4 regions of the Micromonospora sp. WMMD967 genome follow, and region 2 is predicted to be linked to each of the others. Evidence: riboswitches for the same ligand, from Rfam matches in the RefSeq annotation. Region 2 holds a riboswitch; each other region holds the start of a gene.
What was found. Region 2 has a riboswitch for cobalamin ahead of O7631_RS26045 (acyl-CoA thioesterase). Riboswitches for the same ligand answer to the same signal wherever they lie in the genome.
Positions count from the first base shown of each region.

Region 1 (5,055 bases), 1.9 Mb from region 2:
CGGCGGCAGAGCAGTGGGCAGGGCACCGACACCGTCGCGCAGTGCGCGTCCGAGAGCGACGACCTCGTCGACCTTCTGCCGGGCGAACGCGAGCCGGACACGCAGGTCCCCATCGAGGTCAGGTTCGGCGGCGAGGTCTACCGGCACGTGCAGCAACGAACAGGATGTCGACACCGCGACATGGTCGGCCAGGGCGGTCAGTACGGCACCGGTCGCGGTGGCGGTGCGAAGGTCGGTACGCCAGATGTTGCGCCCGTCCACCAGTCCAGCGACGATCGTCTTCCCGCGTAGCGGGCCGGCGGCGGCGAGGCGGTTCAGGTTGCCCGGCCCGGCGACCAGATCGATGCCGACCGCCTCGACCGGGGTGCCCAACAGCGCCGGCAACGCGTCGCCGAGGTCACCGAAGTACGACGCGACGAACAACCGTGGCCGGTGCTTCAGAAGGCCGAGCCGGCGGTATACGGCGCGCAGCGCGGTGATCTCCTGCGGGGTGCGGTCGGCGGCGTACGCGGGCTCGTCGAGCTGAACCCATTCGACGCCGGCATCGGCCAGGGTGCCGAGGATGTCTTCGTGGACCGCGACGAGGTCATCGAGCCGGTCGAAGGGCCGGAACCCTTCCGGTGCGTCCTCGGTGGCCTTGGACAGCAGGAGGTAGGTCGCCGGCCCGACCAGCACCGGCCTGGTGGTGACGCCGAGTGCCTTCGCCTCGCCGTACTCCCGCACCGCCTTATCCGGGCGGGCCGTGAACGCTGTGCCGGGGCCGACCTCCGGAACCAGGTAGTGGTAGTTGGTGTCGAACCACTTCGTCAGCTCCAGCGCCGGCTCCCGCTCCGTGCCACGCGCCATGGCGAAGTAGGTGTCCAGGTCGCCGAGACCGAGGCGGCGGAACCGGTCCGGGACCGCGTCGACCAGAACGGTGGTGTCGAGCACCTGGTCATAGAACGAGAACGTGTTCGACGGAACCGCGTCCAGGCCGGCGTCGCGCAGCGTGCGCCACACGTCGACGCGGAGGCTGGCCGCAATTTCCTGAAGAGCGTTGGCGTCGATCCGGCCCGCCCAGTAGGACTCGACGGCGTGCTTGAGTTCGCGGTGGGGACCGATGCGGGGATAGCCGAGCACGGTGCTCAGCCCGAACGGTGCGGTCACGGAATGGGTGTCCTTCCCTCGAGGTCGACCACCGACCACACTGGAGGGACACGGCAGGGCACGGGACGACGACCGGGCCTCGCCCTGACCCTCCCGAGAGGCCGACGGCGGCGCACGCGGACGCGTACGCGGTGCGGGCAGGTCTTCGGACTCGTGGGCGTGACCGGGGCGACCCGATCTCCTACTGGCCGTCGCTTCCCAGACGCTCATGCGTCCAGTGCGTATGACGGCGGTCGTTCCCACTCACCGCTGCGGGGCAGTCCCGGTTTCCCACCGGGTTCCCTCTTACGACGCCACACCGTGACGGTGCGGCGAACCAGCACTGCCGACCATCGTACGGCCGGAAGCTGATCCCCGGTGCCGCTGCGGCACGCGGATTCTTCCTGTCGCCCAGAGTTGGACGGGCCGGGAGTCCGGTTAGGCCCGGACTCCCGGCCAAGGCCGACTACGGCGGGGAGATGGACGGAGCCTGCCCGGAGCCGAAGCGCCATCCTTCGACGGTGCCCTGGGCGGGGTTGTAGCTGCTCGCGCCGAGGGTGCTGTAGGACCAGGTGCCGCCGGGTGCCGCGTGCCAGTACGACCAGTACGCGCTGGCGGGCGGCGTGTTGACGCACGGTTCCGAGGCGGCTGTGGGATAGCCGTTGATTCGGCAGACGAAGGCGAGACCCCACCGTTGGGTGCCCGTCACGGCGAAGCCGGCTCCCTGCAAGGCGGCCAGGCCGGTCGGCGGGTCACCGAGCCGGCAGCCGGTCTGGACACCGAGGCCGAACGCGGTGAGGTCGACCACCACCGTGACGCCCGCACCCGGGGCGCACGCCGCCGCGTGCGCGGCACGTGGCACCGGGTCGACGGCGACCAGGCCGACGCTGACGACGGTGGCCGCTAACAGCAGTGCCATCCGTCGGCGCATCGTCGCCCGCCGACGGGTCACCATGGCGCACACGCCAGGACGGGCGCGGCAGCGTGAGCGCCGGTGGCCGACAGGGTCGCATGCCCGGCGCCTGCGATGCCGGGTACGGCCTGAGCGGTGGCCCGGGCGGCGGTGCTCGCATCGAATCCGCCGGGGGTGTACGCGATGGCGCCGCGATCGGCCGGCGTGCCTGTGCAGGTGACCTGCAGGCTGAGCAGGAACTGGCGGGCGTGTAGCCAGGCCAACGACCGACCGGCGGCGAAGAGCGCCTGGGCGGCGAGCCCGGTGCTGTTCGCGTTGGCCACGCCGTTCGCGGCGAACGAGCCGTCAGCGCCCTGCACAGAGACCAGCCACTGCGCGGCCGAAGCCGCGACCAACGGACGGCCTGCGGCCAGCAGGGCCTGAACGGCCAGAGCGGTCGCGTCGACGTCGCTGACACAGGTCGGCTGCCCAAAGAGCAGCGGGAAACCACCGTCGGCGCACCGGCTCGCGGCCAGGAACGTCACCGCCGACGACGGTGCGCCTCCGGCCCGGTCCAACGCCAGCACCGCAAAGGACTGGGTGAAGGTGTTGCTGTAGTCGCCGTACGCCGACCGGTCGGAGTACCGGCCGCTAGGCGTCAGCAGGCTGTTGAGCCGGGTGAGCAGATCGACACCGCCGAACGTCGCCGGGTTGAGGCCGCGGACCTGGGCACCCAGAGCGAGTTTCGCGGTCGCGCCCGCGTACGCCTCGGTGCCGTCACCGATGTAGCCGCTGATCACGGCCGGTTGGGCGAGCCACGACATGGCGTTCGCCGCGTTCGTGTCGGCCGTCTTGGCTGCGGCGAAGGCGAACACCGCATCGAGGGTGAGGCCCTGATCGGGATACGCGATGCCGTCGTAGACGACCTCGAACCGCTCGCCGTCGACCAGTTGGCGGGCGAGCCAGCCGGCGGCGGCATCGACCTTGTTGAGGGTCGGCGGCGACGCGGTGGCGGCGGCGGGTACGGCTGTCAGGGACAGCGTGAGGGCGGCGAGCGCAGCGCCTACGAAGACGCGGGCGCGGTGCCGGAGGGGACGGTTGACCATGAAGCGACGCCTTTCCGGGCTCCGGTGGTCCGAGACGACCCGACTCCGGTTCGGGCGGCTCCGACCCGTGGGCCACGACGGGTGGGGAGGCTGGTCATGCGGACTGACGGGTAATCGGGCTCGCGGCGTCACTACGTGTGTCGCCGCCTACCGTTGCGGGCCAGCGCCGGATTTCGACCGGACTTCCCCCGTCAGCACACAGGTATGAAGTTGTGACGGACAGTGTTCCCACGTCTGGGCTCCCCGTCAATGTCCGTGATCCGACGGGCAGCGTCGGCGCAGACAGCCGGGTCTACCCGCGGGGCGCTGCGCTGGCTGGTGCCGGTCAGCGGGGGCCGTGCAGCAGCGCCCCACGAAGGACGGCGGACGGGTCGGGGCCGAGGTCGAGCCGGTCGGGGGAGATGTCGGCGCGGACGAGGAGGTCTCCGACGGCGGCGATCATCGCGCCGTTGTCGGTGCAGAGCCGTGGCGACGGCACCCGCAGGTGAATGCCGGCCGCGGAGCAGCGTTCTTCGGCGAGGGCGCGGACCCGGCTGTTGGCGGCGACTCCGCTGACGAGGAGCAGTGTGTCGGCCTGGTAGTCGCGGCAGGCGGCGAGAGCCTTGCGGGTGAGGGTGTCGGCGACGGCCTCCTGAAACGACGCGGCGACGTCGGCGACGGGCAGCGGCCGGTCACCGTGGTGTCCGACCCAGCGGGCGACAGCGGTCTTGAGCCCGGAGAACGAGAACCGGTACGGGGCGTCCTGCGGGCCGGTCATCGGGCGGGGAAAAGCGATGGCCGTCGGGTCGCCGTCGCGGGCGACCCGGTCGATGACGGGTCCGCCGGGGTAGGGCAGGCCGAGCAGGCGGCCCACCTTGTCGAACGCCTCACCGGCGGCGTCGTCGACGGTGTCGCCCAGGTGCACGACCGGGTCGCGGGCGAGGTCGCCGATCAGCAGCAGGCTGGTGTGCCCGCCGGAGACGATCAGGGCGACGCAGCGGGCCGGCAGCGGCCCGTGTTCGAGGACGTCGACGGCCGCGTGGCCGGCGAGGTGGTGTACGCCGTAGAGGGGGACACCGAGGCTCAGCGCGTACGCCTTGCCGGCGGCCAGGCCGACCTGGACGGCGGTGGCGAGCCCGGGTCCGGCGGTGGCGGCGACCGCGCCGATGTCGGCGAAGCCGATCCCGGCCTGGCCCAGTGCGTGCTCGACCATGGGGGTGACGGCGTGCAGGTGCGCGCGGGCGGCGATCTCGGGGACCACGCCACCGAAGCGGGCGTGTTCGTCCATGCTCGTGGCGAGAGCGTCACCGAGCAGGACGCCGTCGGCGACGATCCCGATGCCGGTCTCGTCGCAGGACGTCTCGATGCCGAGGACAACTGTCACGCGTCGGCGTCCTGGTTGACGCCGGCGCCGACACCGGGGTGTTCGGCGCTGGCCGCGAGGAGCTGTTTGCGCAGTTTGACGGGCAGTCGATCGACGTAGGCGAGGCCGTCGAGGTGGTCGACCTCGTGCTGGAAGCACCGGGCGAGGGTGCCGGTGCCGTCCAGGCGGATCGGCTCACCGCGCAGGTCGACGCCGGTGACGGAGGCGGTGGCGGATCGGGCCAGGTCGGCGCGTTGCCCCGGCACGGACAGGCAGCCCTCGGAGTCGATGACCAGGTCGCGTTGCTCGGGCAGGTGCAGCACCGGGTTGATCACGTGGGCGACGGTGTGGGTGTCGGTGGCGTCGGGGCAGTCGACGACGAAGATCCGGGCGTCGACGCCGATCTGGTTGGCGGCCAGGCCGACCCCGTGGGCGGCGTACATGCTGGCGAACATGTCGTCGACGAGTGCGGCGAGCGCGTCGTCGAACACGGTCACCGGGGTGCATCGGCGGTGCAGGACCGGGGTGCCGTAACGGGTGATCGGTCGTGGGGTGCCGACATGCCTCTCCATAGCTGCCCATAGTATGCA
Region 1 is NZ_JARUBK010000001.1:3,886,973-3,892,027, forward strand. Features, by position in the region: gene metE (5-methyltetrahydropteroyltriglutamate--homocysteine S-methyltransferase) at 1-1,146, opposite strand, end outside; cobalamin riboswitch at 1,265-1,482, opposite strand; gene O7631_RS17965 (hypothetical protein) at 1,592-2,044, opposite strand; gene O7631_RS17970 (peptidase) at 2,074-3,123, opposite strand; cobalamin riboswitch at 3,211-3,362, opposite strand; gene tsaD (tRNA (adenosine(37)-N6)-threonylcarbamoyltransferase complex transferase subunit TsaD) at 3,449-4,486, opposite strand; gene def (peptide deformylase) at 4,483-5,037, opposite strand.
Region 1: another riboswitch for cobalamin. It lies ahead of O7631_RS17970 (peptidase); the one in region 2 lies ahead of O7631_RS26045 (acyl-CoA thioesterase).

Region 2 (5,055 bases):
CCGCGCAACTACCCGGATACTGCTGCCTCCGACGTGCGGGAAGCAGCAACAACCCTGATGTTGCGCGGATCGTGGCGACAACCGCTCGACCCGGCGTCAGCTATGGTCTCGCCGTGCTCGCCTGGCTCGTCGACCACCTTCCACTTCGGCTGTGGACTCCCGGCAACGGGCGCATAGGCGGTCGCCTGCACTTCTGCGTAGGGGATTCATTCGAGCGGACGATCGAGTGGAACGGCAGGCATCTCTTCGGTGGTCGATCGCTTGGCGCACGGGCCGTCTTCGACCGCTTCGGATCAGCGGATTAAGCGCAGACCGGAGCGGATCTGGTTCCTCGGTGGGGCATCGCACGCCAGTGGCGCACGCGCTTCGAGCCGCCGCACACCCGAACACGGCGGGTGACGCCATCACGGCAGCGGGGTTCACCACCGCCACGGCCCCGATGACGCGGGACGTGGAGCGGCGATGCGGGTTCGTGCACATCTTCGCCACCGGGGCGTTGGCGGCGGACGACCAGCATCCCCGGTGGTGCGGTCGCGACGGGTGCGACCGGCGCGGGGAACACCGGTCGCATGTCTCGGACGTGGACACCAACCGACCGGAAGCGTCGATCATCACGGTGGCGTTGGTCCAAACTGCCCATGCGGCGGCTGAAACCACTGTGGTGTTGAGCGCGACCGGGGGCCTGGCGTCCGACCGGGTAGCGATGTCGATCAGCCAGGCCCGCGTCCTGCGCTACCGTCTCGGAGGCCTCATCGACGCGGCAGGTCACGGCAACGCGTAAGCCCTACCTGACGTCCCGGCCGGTCAGTCGGCGATGTCCACCACGACCTTGCCCTCGGCGATGCCGTCGGCGACCACACGGTGAGCGTCCATGATGGTGTCGAGCGTGAACCGACGCCGGTCCAGTCGCGGGCGCAGCGCGCCGGCGTCGGCCAGCGTCGCGATCTCCCGCAGGATGTCGCCGTGATGTTCGCGGCCCCGGCCGGTGAGCATCGGTAGCAGGGTGAACACGCCGGAGTAGGTCGCGCCACGAAACGACAGCGGGGCGAGCGAGTGGGTGCCCCAACCGAGCGCGCTGACGACGTGCCCGTGATAGGTGCGTACCGCCGCGAACGACGCGTCGAGCGTCGCGCCACCGACGTTGTCGACGACGATGTCGAACCCCTCACCAGCGGTGTGCCTCTCGACGTACTCCTCCACGCTGGTCGAGGTGTAGTCGATGGGCACGGCACCCAGGCTCTCGATCACCCGTACGCTCGCCGGCCCGCCGGTGGCGTACACCTCGGCACCCTTTGCCTGGGCGAGTTGCAGGCCCACGTGACCGACACCGCCGGCACCGCCGTGCACCAGCACCTTCTGCCCGGCGCGGACCCCGGCGCGGTCGACAAGCCCCTCCCAGGAGGTGATCGCCGCCAGTGGCAATGCGGCGGCCTCGCGCATCGAGAGGCCGCCAGGCTTGCGGGCCAGCAACCGGGCGTCCACGGCGGCGTACTCGGCCAGCGAACCCGGTAGCCCACCCACTCCCCCGCACAGCCCGTACACCTCGTCTCCCGGCGCGAAGCCGGCCACCTCCGCGCCGACAGCGGCGACGACCCCGGCAAGGTCCAACCCGAGCACCGCGGGCGGTCGTACGCGCGCGTGCGCGGCCTGTCCGGCCTGGATCTTCGTGTCGAGTGGATTGACCCCGCTGGCGACGATCCGCACCAGCACCTGCCCCGCCTGGGGAGAGGGCTGATCGATCTCCTCGACCGTCAGCGGCCTGTCGAACTCCCGCAGCACCGCAGCGCGCATGACGATTCACACCCTCCGTGATCCAGACATCACGTGGACGCTATCCAACTGGGGGTGCCGCCCGGGTGACATCCGGGGTGACGGCCAGGACGACGATTCGGGCGAGATCCGCTGAACGGGGCGAGAGCCCGAGCCGCCCCTCAGCCCTCGTCGACGCCGTCGAGCAGCGCCCTCCGCAACGCCAACCGGTGCTCCCGACGGATCTCCGCCTCGCGGTAGCGCCTCCGGTCCCCGTCGGTCTCGGGTAGCAGCGGCGGCACCGTCCTCGGCTGGCCGTCGTCGTCGATGGCGACCATGACCAGGTGGGCGGTGGCCACGTCGGTGGGCGGAACGGCCCGGTCCCACCGGTCGGCGGTGACCTTGACCGCGACCTCCATCGAGCTGCGTCCGGCCCAGGTGATCCGAGCGTCGACGTGCACGACGTCGCCGACCCGCACCGCGCGCAGGAACGCGGTCTCGTCGATGGCGGCGGTGACCGCCGGCCCGTCGGAGTGCCGGGCGGCGACGACTCCGGCCACCGAGTCGATGAGGTTGAGGATCCGGCCGCCGTGCACCGTACCCATCAGGTTGGTGTGGTGCTGGTCCATGATCTGCGACAGGGTCAGGTGCGACGCCGACGGCGCTCGGCCGGCGATCGTGGCGGTGTCGTGCACAGCGGTAGTCCGTCTCTCGGGAAACCACACCACCGGTACGCGGACACCCGACGAGCACGCGCCGACGGACGGCACGTCACCCGCTCAGCCCACCCGCGAGGCCGACGGCGGCGCACACGGTCGTGTGCGCAGCGCGGGCAGGTCTTCGGACTCGCGGGCCTGACCGGTCACGCCGGTCTCCTACCGGCCGTCGCTTCCCAGGCCGACGGCCCAGTGCTGATGACGGCGTTCGTTCCCACTCACCGCTGCGGGGCAGTCCCGGACTTCCACCGGGTTCCCTCTTACGACGCCCCGACGGTCACGACGGGGCGAACCAGCGCCGCCCGCAGCATAGCTGGCCAGGGAAGTCCCGGTACCGGGGGCACAGCGCGGAGGCGGCGCCGGAGCGTCGTCAGCTTTTGCCATGTGAGGAAAAAGATCGCCAGCTCTTGAAAAAAGCCTCACTCCGGTCAGGATATTCAGATGCGTCGTCTCCCTCAGACTCCGGGGCGGGTGCTCTCGGGTGTCCTCGCGCTCCTCCTCGCCTCGGCGGTCGCACTCCTCGCGTCCGCCCAACCCGCCTCGGCTCACGGCACTCTCGCCATGTCCACGCCGGCGGGTGGGGCCACCGTGAGCGAGCCGTTGACGGCGGTGCAGCTCTTCTTCACCGAAAAGGCCGCGCCGAACGCGTTCTTCACTGTCACCGCCCCGGGCGGCATCCGGGTCGACAACAGCTGGTCGTACGGGGAGCCGAAGCCGCTGGACAAGCCGGTACGGGAGTACTTCCTGGTCAACGGGCAGTTCGAGCCACGGGAGTACACGACCGGGTTTCCCGCGACGGTGGCGGTCACCCACCTGCCAGCCAAGGGCCAGTATTCGGTGAGCTACCTGTCGGTCGCCTCGGACGGCGACACCGTGCGGGGCACGCTGACGTTCCGCTACAACGGGCCGGTGACGGCGGCACCCAAGGGGTGGAGCCCGCCGACGACGCAGCCGGACCCGGCGCTGGTGGCCGCCACCGAGCAGCACGGGTCGTCCGGGCAGGCGTCGGCGGTGCCGACCACCTCGGCCCAGCCGGTGACCCCGCCGACCGGAGCTGCGGCGGCCCCGCCGACCGGGCCGGGCGAGGAGAGCGGCTCCGGAGGACTGGCCTGGGCCGGCTGGGCGGCGGCGATCGCGGCACTCGTGGCGGCGGCCGGATTCGTCGTCTGGCGTCGCCGGACGGCGTCCACCGGCAAACCCACCGGACGGGGCCGTACCTCGCCGGCGGCCTCCGGTCGACGCGGCGGCGGCGCACGCACCACGAACCGGCCCTCCGCCGGCAAGACCAGCCCAGCCAGGGCCGCCGCCGCAAAGACGGCCGCCGCCAAGTCCTCCGCCGGCAGGACGGCCGCCGCGGTGAGCGGTGTCGGCACGAAGCCCACGGGTGGTAAGCGGCGACCGGCCACCGTGCCGGCGGCGCGGACGGGCGACGCGGTCGTCACGGCCCGCACGGGCGTCGCCGTCGACCCGACGCCCACCGACGCGGTCGATCCGACGCCCATTGAGCAGAAGGCGAAGGCCGTCGCCAGCACCGATCAGGAGGCGCAGGCCCCTTCCACCACCGACCAAGAGTCGACAGTCGAGGCCGGCCACCGGCCGGACACGGACCTCGCCGGGGTGGCACCCGGGTCCCGGCTCAGCAACGGCCACCTGGCGCTGCTCGTCGGCGGGCTGGTGGTCGCCCTGCTGGCCGGGTTCGGGCTGGCCCGCATCGGCACCGGCGACCAGAGCCCGTCGAACACCGCCCGGCAGCCGGCCGGCGGTCCGCCGGCTTCGGGGCCGGCGGGATCCGCGACCGACGGGCACCAACACCCGGCGGGCACCGGTCCGCACACGCACCGAGGTGACGGCGCGGCGGGCGAGACGCTGGCGACCGGGACGACGGTCAGCGCCGGTGGGTACACCCTGCAACCGGTGGAGCGGTCCCAACCCGCCGGGGTACGCGCCGACTACCGCTTCCGGATCGTCGGGACCGACCGGCAGCCGGCGACCCGCTTCGCGGTCGTCCACGACAAGCCGCTGCACATGATCGTGGTGGGCCGCGACCTGACCGGCTACCAGCACGTACACCCGACGATGGCCCCCGACGGCACCTGGAGCGTCCCCCTGACGCTGGCCCGACCCGGTGGTTACCGCGTCTACGCCGACTTCTCCGTGACGGCGGCCAACGGCGCGCAGGTGCCTCTCGTGCTGGGCGTCGACCACACGGTGCCGGGGGCGCACACCCCGGCCGCGCTGCCGCCGGCGCAGGCACAGGCGACGGCCGGGCCGTACGCGGTGTCGATGAGCGGCACCCCGACGGTGGGGGTGACCGCGCCGATGCAGTTCCAGGTCCAGCGCACCGACGCGGCCGGGCCCGCGCAGTTGGAGCGTTACCTGGGCGCGTACGGGCACCTGGTGGTCGTCCGCGAGGGCGATCTCGGCTACGTGCACGTCCACCCGGAGCAGGAGCTGGTCGACGGCACTGTCCAGTTCTGGCTGACCGCGCCCAGCTCGGGCCGGTACCGGGCCTTCTTCGACTTCCAGGTGGAAGGGAAGGTGCAGACCGCCGAGTACACGATCAACGTGCCCTGAGCCTGGAACTTTCTCC
Region 2 is NZ_JARUBK010000001.1:5,780,109-5,785,163, forward strand. Features, by position in the region: gene O7631_RS26035 (hypothetical protein) at 581-781, shown strand; gene O7631_RS26040 (zinc-dependent alcohol dehydrogenase family protein) at 805-1,791, opposite strand; gene O7631_RS26045 (acyl-CoA thioesterase) at 1,932-2,444, opposite strand; cobalamin riboswitch at 2,563-2,777, opposite strand; gene O7631_RS26050 (copper resistance protein CopC) at 2,907-5,039, shown strand.

Region 3 (5,055 bases), 1.3 Mb from region 2:
CGACAGGGCCGACATTCCCTCGCGCAGTGAGCCGCGCGAGACGCCGAGGGACTCGGCGAGGTCCTTCTCGATCGGCAGGCGGTCCCCGGGCTTGAACCTCCCGTCCAGGATCATCTGCTTGATGCCGTTCACCACTTCGTCGGTGCGTGACATGGTCCCCCTAGCGGCCAGCGGATGTGGCCGTCCCACCCGCGATCACGTACGGCTCCGGAGATGACACGGTAGTCGGGTCGGCCGCGGCCCAGTAGTGGCCGTCGGGAAAGCGGTAGAGCGCGATCGACTCGGGGCGCATCCGCGTGGAGTAGCCGGGCTGGTCGGGCAGGACGTAACCGCTGCCCGAGCCGGTGTCGCGGATGACGCACGGGTCGGTGAAGTGCTCGTGCAGGTGGTCGACGAACTCGGTGACCCGGTTGGTGAGGTCTCCCGAGACCGCGACGTAGTCGAGAACCGACACGTGCTGGACCATCTCGCACAGCCCGACGCCGCCGGCGTGCGGGCAGACCGGTACGTCGAACTTCGCGGCGAGGAGCAGCACGGCGACGATCTCGTTGATGCTGGCCAGCCGACCGGTGTCCAACTGGCAGAAGTCGATGGCCCCGGCCTGGAACAGCTGCTTGAACATCACCCGGTTGTGGCAGTGCTCGCCGGTGGCGACGCCGATCGGGGCGACGGCCCGGCGGACGGCCGCGTGACCCAGGATGTCGTCGGGGCTGGTCGGCTCCTCGATCCACAGCGGTGTGAACCGGGCGAGGGCGGTGACCCACTCGATGGCCTGGCCGACGTCCCACACCTGGTTGGCGTCGATCATCAGGTTGCGGTCCGGGCCCAGGATCTCCCGGGCGATGGCGCACCGACGGATGTCGTCGTCGAGGTTGGCGCCCACCTTGAGCTTGACGTAGCCGTAGCCGCTGTCGACGGCTTCCTGGCACAGCCGGCGCAGCTTGTCGTCGCCGTAGCCGAGCCAGCCGGCCGAGGTGGTGTAGGCGGGGTAGCCGGTCCGGTGGAGCTCGGCGAGGCGGTCGGCCTTCGTGCTCTCCTTGGCTCGCAGGATGGCCAGTGCCTCGTCGCGGGTCAGCGCGTCGGACAGGTAGCGCAGGTCCGCGATGTCGACGAGTTGGTCGGGGGTCATGTCGACCAGGAGCCGCCACAGCGGCTTGTCGGCGAGCCGGGCCACCAGGTCCCACGAGGCGTTCAGCACGGCCGCGAGCGACAGGTGGACGACGCCCTTCTCGGGCCCGAGCCACCGCAGCTGCGAGTCGGACGTGAGGAGGCGGTAGACCGCCCCCATGTCGGCCGCCATCGTCGCCACGTCCAGGCCCACGAGGAGCTGTGCCTGGTGGACCGCCGCGGCGGCGACGATGTCGTTGCCCCGACCGATGGTGAAGGTCAGGCCGTGGCCCGCGAGCGGCGCGCCCACGCTGTCGGTGCCGTCGGTGTGCAGGACGACGTAGGCCGCTGAGTAGTCGCCGTCCTTGTTCATGGCGTCTGACCCGTCAGCGGTCAGGGAGGTGGGGAAGCGGACGTCCTCGACGGTGACAGCGGTGATCTGCGGCATGCGCTCCTCGCCCGACTAGGCAAAAGATCAGATGATCATTCGGAGTATACGGAGGCTGGTTCAGGTGCGTCAACGACGTCGATCACCTGACCGATGCAGACATCCAATGTTTCTGATCGGGATCGGACGCCGGGCGAGAGGCGCTTCCCACCTGGTGTGTTCGGATGCCGAGCGACCGCCGTCATGGCGGCGGTACCCCGCCGTCGCGGCCCGCGATCGCGCATTTGCGCCACGGTCGAAACCCAATCCGCTGGTAGTGGGCGCGCGCTGTCCGAAGTGGGACCCCGGCCGGTGGAATGTGTCGAATGGTGGGCGGCGGCGCGCCGCTCGGAACGAGGGTCGGAGCCAACGGCCGACCGAGGGTTTTGAAGATTGGATGTTCACTCTGACCGTCGACATCGACGGTCGATTATGGGCAACGTTCCTTACATCTGGATCCTGCATACATCACATCTTTGTGGACCGTTGTTCGACCACCCGGCAGCCTTGTCGCGCCACTGACCGCCGCCTCCCGCCGGCCCCCGCCGCCCGGGGCCGGCGGCGGGGCGCGGTCGGGTGACGGTCGTCACCGCCTCCGCCGCCGACACGCCAGCACCGACATGTGGGGTGTGACAACCGCTGGGTCCCTATATATGGTGTCGAACGCAGCTGGTTCGACCGCTCACCCAGGGCGGTCGAGGCAAGAGGGAACCCGGTGGAAATCCGGGACTGTCCCGCAGCGGTGAGTGGGAACGACAGCCGTCATCAGCACTGGACCACACGGTCTGGGAAGCGACGGCCGGTAGGAGACCGGCGAGCCCGGTCGCGCCCACGAGTCCGAAGACCTGCCAGCGCGCCGCGTACCCGCACCCGGGTGTGCGGCGGTCCGAGGCCGCGTGGGACGGCTGACGCCATGTGACCCACGCCGCCGGCGTGGCGTCCGTCGGTGTCTGTCTCCGCGCGTTCGGACCTCCAGGTCTCGAACTCCGAGGAGCGAGTGGTGACAGTCACCGAGGTAGTCCCGGCCAGCGCCGACGCGGCACCGCGGCGGACACCGATGCAGGTCCGCAAGCGCGACGGCGGCACCGAACCCGTGGACGTGAACAAGATCGTCCGGGCGGTCGAACGGTGGGCCGACGACCTGACCGACGTCGACCCGATGCGCGTCGCCACCCGCACGATCAGCGGCCTGTACGACGGCGCGACGACAGCCGAGCTGGACCGGCTGTCCATTCAGACCGCGGCCGAGATGATCGGTGAGGAACCGCAGTACTCGCGCCTCGCCGCCCGCCTGCTCGCCGGCTACGTCGACAAGGAGGTGCGTCGGCAGGGCATCGCCTCGTTCAGCGCGGCGATCCGGACCGGCCACACCGAGGGCCTGATCGGAGAAGACACCGCCGCGTTCATCGCCACGCACGCCGCGGTGCTCGACGATGCCATCGACCCGGACGGCGACCGGCGGTTCGAGTACTTCGGGCTACGCACCGTCTACGACAGGTACCTGCTGCGCCACCCCACCAGCCGGGCGGTGCTGGAGACTCCGCAGTACTGGCTGCTGCGGGTGGCCTGTGGCCTGTCCCGTACGCCGGACGAGGCGGTCGGCTTCTACCGGTTGATGTCCAGCCTGGCGTACCTGCCCAGCTCACCGACGCTGTTCAACTCCGGCACCCGGCACACCCAGATGTCCTCCTGCTACCTGGTCGACTCACCGCTCGACGAGTTGGACTCGATCTACCAGCGCTACGCCCAGGTCGCCAACCTGTCCAAGTTCGCCGGCGGCATCGGCATCGCGTACTCCCGGGTCCGCTCCCGGGGCGCGTTGATCCGCGGCACCAACGGGCAGTCCAACGGGATCGTGCCGTGGCTGCGCACGTTGGACGCGAGCGTCGCGGCGGTCAACCAGGGTGGCCGGCGCAAGGGCGCGGCGTGCGTCTACCTGGAGCCGTGGCACCCGGACATCGAGGAGTTCCTGCAACTGCGGGACAACACCGGCGAGGACGCCCGCCGCACCCACAACCTGAACCTGGCCAACTGGGTCCCGGACGAGTTCATGCGCCGGGTCGAGGCCGACGAGATGTGGTCGCTGTTCGACCCGCACGAGGTGCCCGAGCTGCCCGACCTGTGGGGGGAGCGGTTCGACGCCGCGTACCGCGAGGCCGAGGCGCAGGGCCGCTACGTCCGGCAGGTCCCGGCGCGGGAGCTGTACGGGAAGATGATGCGCACCCTGGCCCAGACCGGCAACGGGTGGATGACCTTCAAGGACGCGTCGAACCGGCTGTGCAACCAGACCGCCGAACCGGGCAACGTGGTGCACCTGTCCAACCTCTGCACCGAGATCGTCGAGGTGTCCAGCGACGCCGAGACCGCCGTGTGCAACCTCGGCTCGGTGAACCTCGCCGCCCACCTCGTCGACGGTGACATCGACTGGGAGCGGCTGCGCGCCACGGTGCGTACCGCGGTGACCTTCCTCGACCGGGTCATCGACATCAACTACTACCCGACCACGCAGGCGGCGGCGAGCAACCCCCGCTGGCGGCCGGTCGGGCTCGGGCTGATGGGCCTGCAGGACGTCTTCTTCGCACTGCGGCTGCCGTTCGATTCGCCCGCCGCGCGGGAGCTGTCCACCCGGGTCAGCGAGGAGCTGTACCTGACCGCGCTGGAGACCTCCGCCGACCTGGCCCGCCAGTACGGCGCGCACCCGACGTACCCGCAGACCCGGGCCGCGCGGGGTCAGTTGCAGCCCGACCTGTGGGGTGTCGAGGGTACGCAGGCCACCCGGTGGGACGCCCTGCGGGAGCAGGTCGCGGCGCACGGGCTGCGCAACTCACTGCTGGTGGCCGTCGCCCCGACCGCCACCATCGCCTCGATCGCCGGGTGCTACGAGTGCATCGAGCCGCAGGTGTCGAACCTGTTCAAGCGCGAGACGTTGTCCGGGGAGTTCCTCCAGGTCAACACCGCTCTGGTCCGCGAGCTGAAGGCCCGGGGTCTGTGGACCGACCGGATCCGGTCGGCGATCAAGCGGGCCGAGGGGTCGGTGCAGGACATCGCGGAGCTGCCGGCCGGCGTCCGGGAGTTGTTCCGCACCGCGTGGGAGCTGCCGCAGCGGGCGCTGATCGACCTCGCCGCCGCCCGTGCCCCGTTCATCGACCAGTCCCAGTCACTGAATTTGTTCCTGGCCGCGCCGACCATCGGCAAGCTCTCCTCGATGTACCTGTACGCCTGGAAGGCCGGGCTGAAGACCACCTACTACCTGCGCTCGCGCCCCGCGACGCGGATCCAGCAGGCCACCGTCAGCGCCGTCGCACCCGTGGCCGCCGCGCCCGTCGCCCTTGCGCCCGTCGCCCTCGCGCCTGCTGCCCTCGACGCGGAGGCGCTGGCCTGCTCGCTGGAGAACCCCGAGTCGTGCGAGGCCTGCCAGTGACCGCCGCCCACCCCATCACCGCCGACACGAGGACCACGCACATGCTGCTCGACCCCGGGATGGACCTCACCCTCCGCCCGATGCGCTACCCGCACTTCTT
Region 3 is NZ_JARUBK010000001.1:4,476,446-4,481,500, forward strand. Features, by position in the region: gene O7631_RS20010 (FadR/GntR family transcriptional regulator) at 1-153, opposite strand, end outside; gene O7631_RS20015 (enolase C-terminal domain-like protein) at 161-1,555, opposite strand; cobalamin riboswitch at 2,188-2,402, shown strand; gene O7631_RS20020 (ribonucleoside-diphosphate reductase subunit alpha) at 2,592-4,955, shown strand; gene O7631_RS20025 (ribonucleotide-diphosphate reductase subunit beta) at 4,997-5,055, shown strand, end outside.
Region 3: another riboswitch for cobalamin. It lies ahead of O7631_RS20020 (ribonucleoside-diphosphate reductase subunit alpha); the one in region 2 lies ahead of O7631_RS26045 (acyl-CoA thioesterase).

Region 4 (5,055 bases), 1.9 Mb from region 2:
GAGGACGTACTCCATGGCCGTGTACAACCTGCCCGACCTGCCCTACGACTACGGCGCACTCGAGCCCGCCATGTCCGGCGAGATCCTGGAGCTGCACCACGACAAGCACCACGCCGCGTACGTCAAGGGCGCCAACGACGGGCTCGACCGCCTCGCCGAGGCCCGCGAAAAGGGCGACTACTCGACCCTGGTCGGGCTGGAGAAGACGTACGCGTTCAACCTGTCCGGGCACGTCCTGCACTCGATCTTCTGGAACAACCTGTCCCCGGACGGCGGTGACCGCCCCGACGGCGAGTTGGCGGCGGCGATCGACGAGCACTTCGGCTCCTTCGACGGCTTCGCGGGTCAGTTGTCCGCGGCGACCAAGGGCGTGCAGGGCTCGGGTTGGGGTGTCCTGGCCTGGGAGCCGCTGAGCCAGCGGCTGATCGTGGAGCAGGTCTACGACCACCACGGCAACGTCGGGCAGGGCTCCACCCCGATTCTGGTGTTCGACGCCTGGGAGCACGCCTACTACCTGCAGTACCGCAACGTCCGCCCGGACTACGTGGATCGGCTGTGGAACCTGGTCAACTGGACCGACGTCATCTCCCGTTTCGACGCCGCCCGCGCCGCGACCCCGAAGATCTGATTCGGCGTGTCCGGGTACACCCCTGAGGCGGCCGAGATCGTCCAACGCGCCGCCGGGGTCATCGCCGCCAAGCACCGCGGTGACCTCGCGGGCGCGGAGGAACTGATGTCGGCGTTCAGCTCCGAGCAGGCCCGCACCCTCGGCTTCTACCTGCTGGCAGATCTCGCTCTGGGCCTGGTCAAGGCGCAGAGCGGCCAGTCGATGGACGATCTGGTCCGGGAGTTGTCGTTGCTCCTGGCCGAGACCGCGCAGTCCCCACCGGCATGACCGTCCGCTGGGTTCCACCTGCGGGCGGAACCCAGCGGACAACCGCAGCGTCCACCGCCGACCTCGGGGAGGCCCGATGCGCCGGAAGACCGAACACCGTGTCCTGACGTTGGACGGGCAGCAGGTGGCGGTGCTGCCCGTGGCCGATTTCCAACGGCTCGAGGCTGCCCGTCGGCAGCTCGGTGCCAGCGAGGCCCAGGCGCACCAGCTTCGCCAGCAGCTGCGGGACAGCCGGCGTCGAATTGCCCGCCTGGAGGCCCTGCTCTCCGTGCCCGCACGACTTGAGGCACCGGAGCAGGCCTCACAGACGTGCGCTCGATGTTCCGGCCCGGTCGACGATCCGGTCGACGTAGCGGTCCGGCGAGCAACGGCGGGCGGATCAGCCGGCGGGTGGTCAGCGGCGGCGGCTCGGCCGCCGCTGACCACGCCACTACGCGGCGGTCAGACGCCGTAGCGCAGGTAAATGGTGTCGCCGACGGTCACTGTCGTGCCGCGGGTCGCGGTGACCAGGGTGCTGCCGTCGCGGGACACCTTCCAGGTGGACGAGCCGCTGTTGGCCAGACCGTTGATCGAGGTCACGGTGCCGGTGCCGCTGGACGGGCTGAGGGCGGTGACGCAGCCACTCGGGGTAGCCGCGCCGACGGCGGCGTCCAGCACGGCGCCGAGGGTGGTGGTGGCGGCGGTCGGCGTCAGCGTCACCGCGCACGGCTTGATGCTGCCGCTGCCGTTGTCGATGATCACGGCAAGGCGGGTGGCGGCGCCCGCGGTGAACCCGCTCGCCGCGACCCAGGTGGGCGCTCCAGCGGTGACCGGAGTCGGGGGAGCGGCGGTGTAGCCCGCGCCGGCCAGAGCACGCACCGCGTCGATCGAGGCGTACGCCGACGGGGTGGTGTTGGTGGGCAGGTACTTGAATCCGCCGCCGGTCAACTGCTGCGCCCGGAGGAAATCGATCGGGGTCTTGCCGGCGGTGGTGGTGAAGTCGGTGCCCTGGTTCGGGATGCCGCAGGCGTTGAGCCCGGAGACGGCCCAGGCGTTGGAGTCGGTGTTGACGCCGAACATCGAGGTGAACGCGCCCGAGGCGTTGACGAGCTTGCCCTTGAGGAAGTTCTTCGCCTGGACGATGTCGGTGTCGGTGTTGGGCACCCCGGCGGCGCAGAGGGCCGCCATGGCCGCGCCGGTCATGTCGATGTCGCTGGCCGCGGCGAGTTGGGTGGGGTTGCCCTCAGCCTGGGTGAACGTCCAGCCGCCGTCGTTGTGCTGGTTGTTGCGGATCCGGGCGACCGAGAGGTTGAGCAGCGCCTGCGGCACGCGGGCGGCGCCGGTCTGGGTCTTCGCGCCGGCCAGGGCGAGAGTGCCGAAGACGGTGCCGTTGAAGTTGGCCGGCGGGCCGTAGTAGCCGGCCGAGCCGGTCTGCCAGTAGGCGATGGTGTCGGCGATCAGGTTACGGGAGGGGGAGACCCGGGCGGGGTCGATACCAGCGGCGTAGGCGTTCAGGACCCCACGCTCGTAGTCGGTGACCACCGGCGTGCTGCTCGGCCAGGACGCGGCCGAGAGCTGGTTGCGGTACACGGTGCGGGCGTTCTTGGTTGTGTCCCCGGAGGGGTACACGTCGACGGCCGCGACGCCGGCGGGTGCGAACGCGCTGAACGCCCACTCGTTCGACAGCCCGCCGCTGGCGTAGCTGCCGTCGGCGGCCTGCAGGGTCCGCAGGTAGGTGACGCCGTTGGTCTTGGCGGTGGCGATCTGCGCCGCCGTCGAGGTCGCGGCGGCCGGTGCGGCACCGGTCGTGACCGCGACGATCGAGGCGATCAGCGCGGCGGCGGGAACTGTCGCGAGTCGTCTCCGGCGACTGCCGGGGGAAAGGCGCGAGGACATCGGGTCTCCTTGGGGTACGGGGCACGACTGCCTCGACCCGGAGCCCGAGTAGGGCCGACGGGAGCGGGGCGGGCCGGCCGCAGGACGCGTGGGACGGATACCGCAGGTGCTGCGTCACCACGTGGGTGGTCGGGCTCGGGACGGGGCGAACCGTCCTCACCGTTGCGCGTCAGCCCCGGATTCCCACCGGGTTCCCCCACGCGATGACGCGGTCACGGTATGGGAGTAGACCCCTACCGCGCGCTGTTAGGTACATGACACGCCTTCGCGTTGACGGGGTGGTCGCGGTTGTGGTCCGATGGCTGCGATCCAGCAGTCAGGGGAAGCCGGTCAAAGTCCGGCGCTGGCCCGCAGCCGTAGGTCCCGTCACCGGGACGAGTCGGATTACCTGGCTGGATAGTGCACCGCAGCGCCGTCGAGGTACACGGCGCGGAGCCAGGTTCCGGGACTTTGTTCTCGGGGTCCGCGTCCGCGCCTGCGCCGCTAGCCCCCGAGAGAGTCGCCATGTCCCCACTGGTCAGTCGAACGTCGCGTGTTCCCGCGGCGTGGTTGGCGGCCGTCGCCGCAGCGGTGCTCGGCGCGGTGGCGCTGGTGGTGCCGACCCGTGCCGCGCTCGCCGATCCGCTGGAGTCCTGCACCCCGACCCAGGGCGCGATCGTCGCTGTCGACTTCGGCGCGTGGGGCGGGCCGCTGCTGCGCGGCTGCGACGCCAGCCCCACCACCGGCCTGGACCTGCTGCACGAGGCGGGTTTCACCACCACCGGCACCGACCACGACGGCCCCGGTTTCATCTGCCGGATCGGGTCGCCCGACTTCGCGTCCGGTGCCGAACACCCGACGCCGGCCGAGGAGGCGTGCCAGTTGACCCCGCCCGCGTCGGCCTACTGGTCCTACTGGATCGCCCCAGCCGGGCAGGACCACTGGACCTACAGCCCTCTCGGCGCCATGGCCCAGCGCCCCGGCCCGGGTGAGGTCGAAGCGTGGGTCTTCGGTGGCACCGACATCGGCGGCACCACCGGAGCGCCGAGCTTCACCCCCGCGTCGGTACGCGCGAGCGGCCCCACTCCGACCGCCACTGCGACTCCGACGGCGACCCCAACTTCGACGCCAGCGCCGACGCGCCCGACCGAGGCCCAGGTCAAGGCGGTGGCGAGTTACCTGGTCGGGCAGCTCACCGACGGCGACCACGTCGACATCGGGTTCGTCGACTACTACCGGACCATCGCGGTCGCCACCGCCCTGGCCGGGACCGGGGGCCAGGACCAGACCCTCAGCAAGGTCGTCGACTACCTGCGGGCGCACGTCGATGCCGCTATCTTCCCGAACGGTGGCACCGCCGCACCCCACATCGCCAACGTCGCCAACCTCGCGCTCCTGCTCACCATCACCGGCGGCGATCCGCGCGCGTTCGGCGACCGGGATCTGATCGCCACGCTCACCGATCGGGTGTGCACCGCGGCCGACGTCGACGCCGGCTGCGCCGTCGCCGGTGACTTCGTCGGATCGAGCGATCCCCTGACTCACGCGACCGCCCTGCTCGCGCTCAAGCGGGCCGGTGTCACCCTGCCGGCCGCGACCGTCACCCGACTGACCGAGCAGCAGTGCGCAACGGGAGCCTTCGCCGGCCAATGGCTCAGCCCCGCTGACGTCTGCGATCCGGACCTCGCAGCCACGACGCTGGCCGTCCTGGCGTTGCACACGCTCGGCGGGCACGACGCGGCGCTGAGTTCGGCCAAGACGTTCCTGGCCGCTGCGCAGGAGCCCGACGGTGGTTACCAGCCGTGGACCGGAGCGGGCTACAGCGAGACCTACCCCACCGGGCACGCCGCGCAGGCCCTCGCCGTCCTCGGCCTTGCCGACCGGGCCGCCGCCGCCACCGGCCTGCTGGTCAGCCGGATCGTTCCCGGCGGTGGGCTCAGCCCCGACCCGAGCAACCCGGACGCTGACCTGCCCGCGACCGCCGCTGCGGCGCTCGCGCTGGCCGGCAAGAACCTCGCCACCCTGGGTGAGGTGCCGCCGCCGGCCGGGCCGCGGCCCGATCTGGTCAAGGGGGTGTCCTACCTCGTCGCGCCGACCAATCTAATCGACGGCCGGTACTACGAGTCGTTCCCCGGCTTCCCCGACTTCGGGTTGAGCATCGACGGTGCCTACGCCTTGGCCGCCACCGGCGGGGACGACGCCAAGCTGCGGGCGATCGTCGAGTTTCTCCGCGGCGGCGGCGCGGTCGGCGACAGCGGATTCACCGTCGACACGTGGCTCGGAATCGGCACCGACTACGCCGTCGG
Region 4 is NZ_JARUBK010000001.1:3,895,280-3,900,334, forward strand. Features, by position in the region: gene O7631_RS17995 (superoxide dismutase) at 14-628, shown strand; gene O7631_RS18000 (superoxide dismutase) at 635-895, shown strand; gene O7631_RS18005 (hypothetical protein) at 972-1,349, shown strand; gene O7631_RS18010 (hypothetical protein) at 1,337-2,770, opposite strand; cobalamin riboswitch at 2,873-2,997, opposite strand; cobalamin riboswitch at 3,050-3,181, shown strand; gene O7631_RS18015 (prenyltransferase/squalene oxidase repeat-containing protein) at 3,275-5,055, shown strand, end outside.
Region 4: another riboswitch for cobalamin. It lies ahead of O7631_RS18010 (hypothetical protein); the one in region 2 lies ahead of O7631_RS26045 (acyl-CoA thioesterase).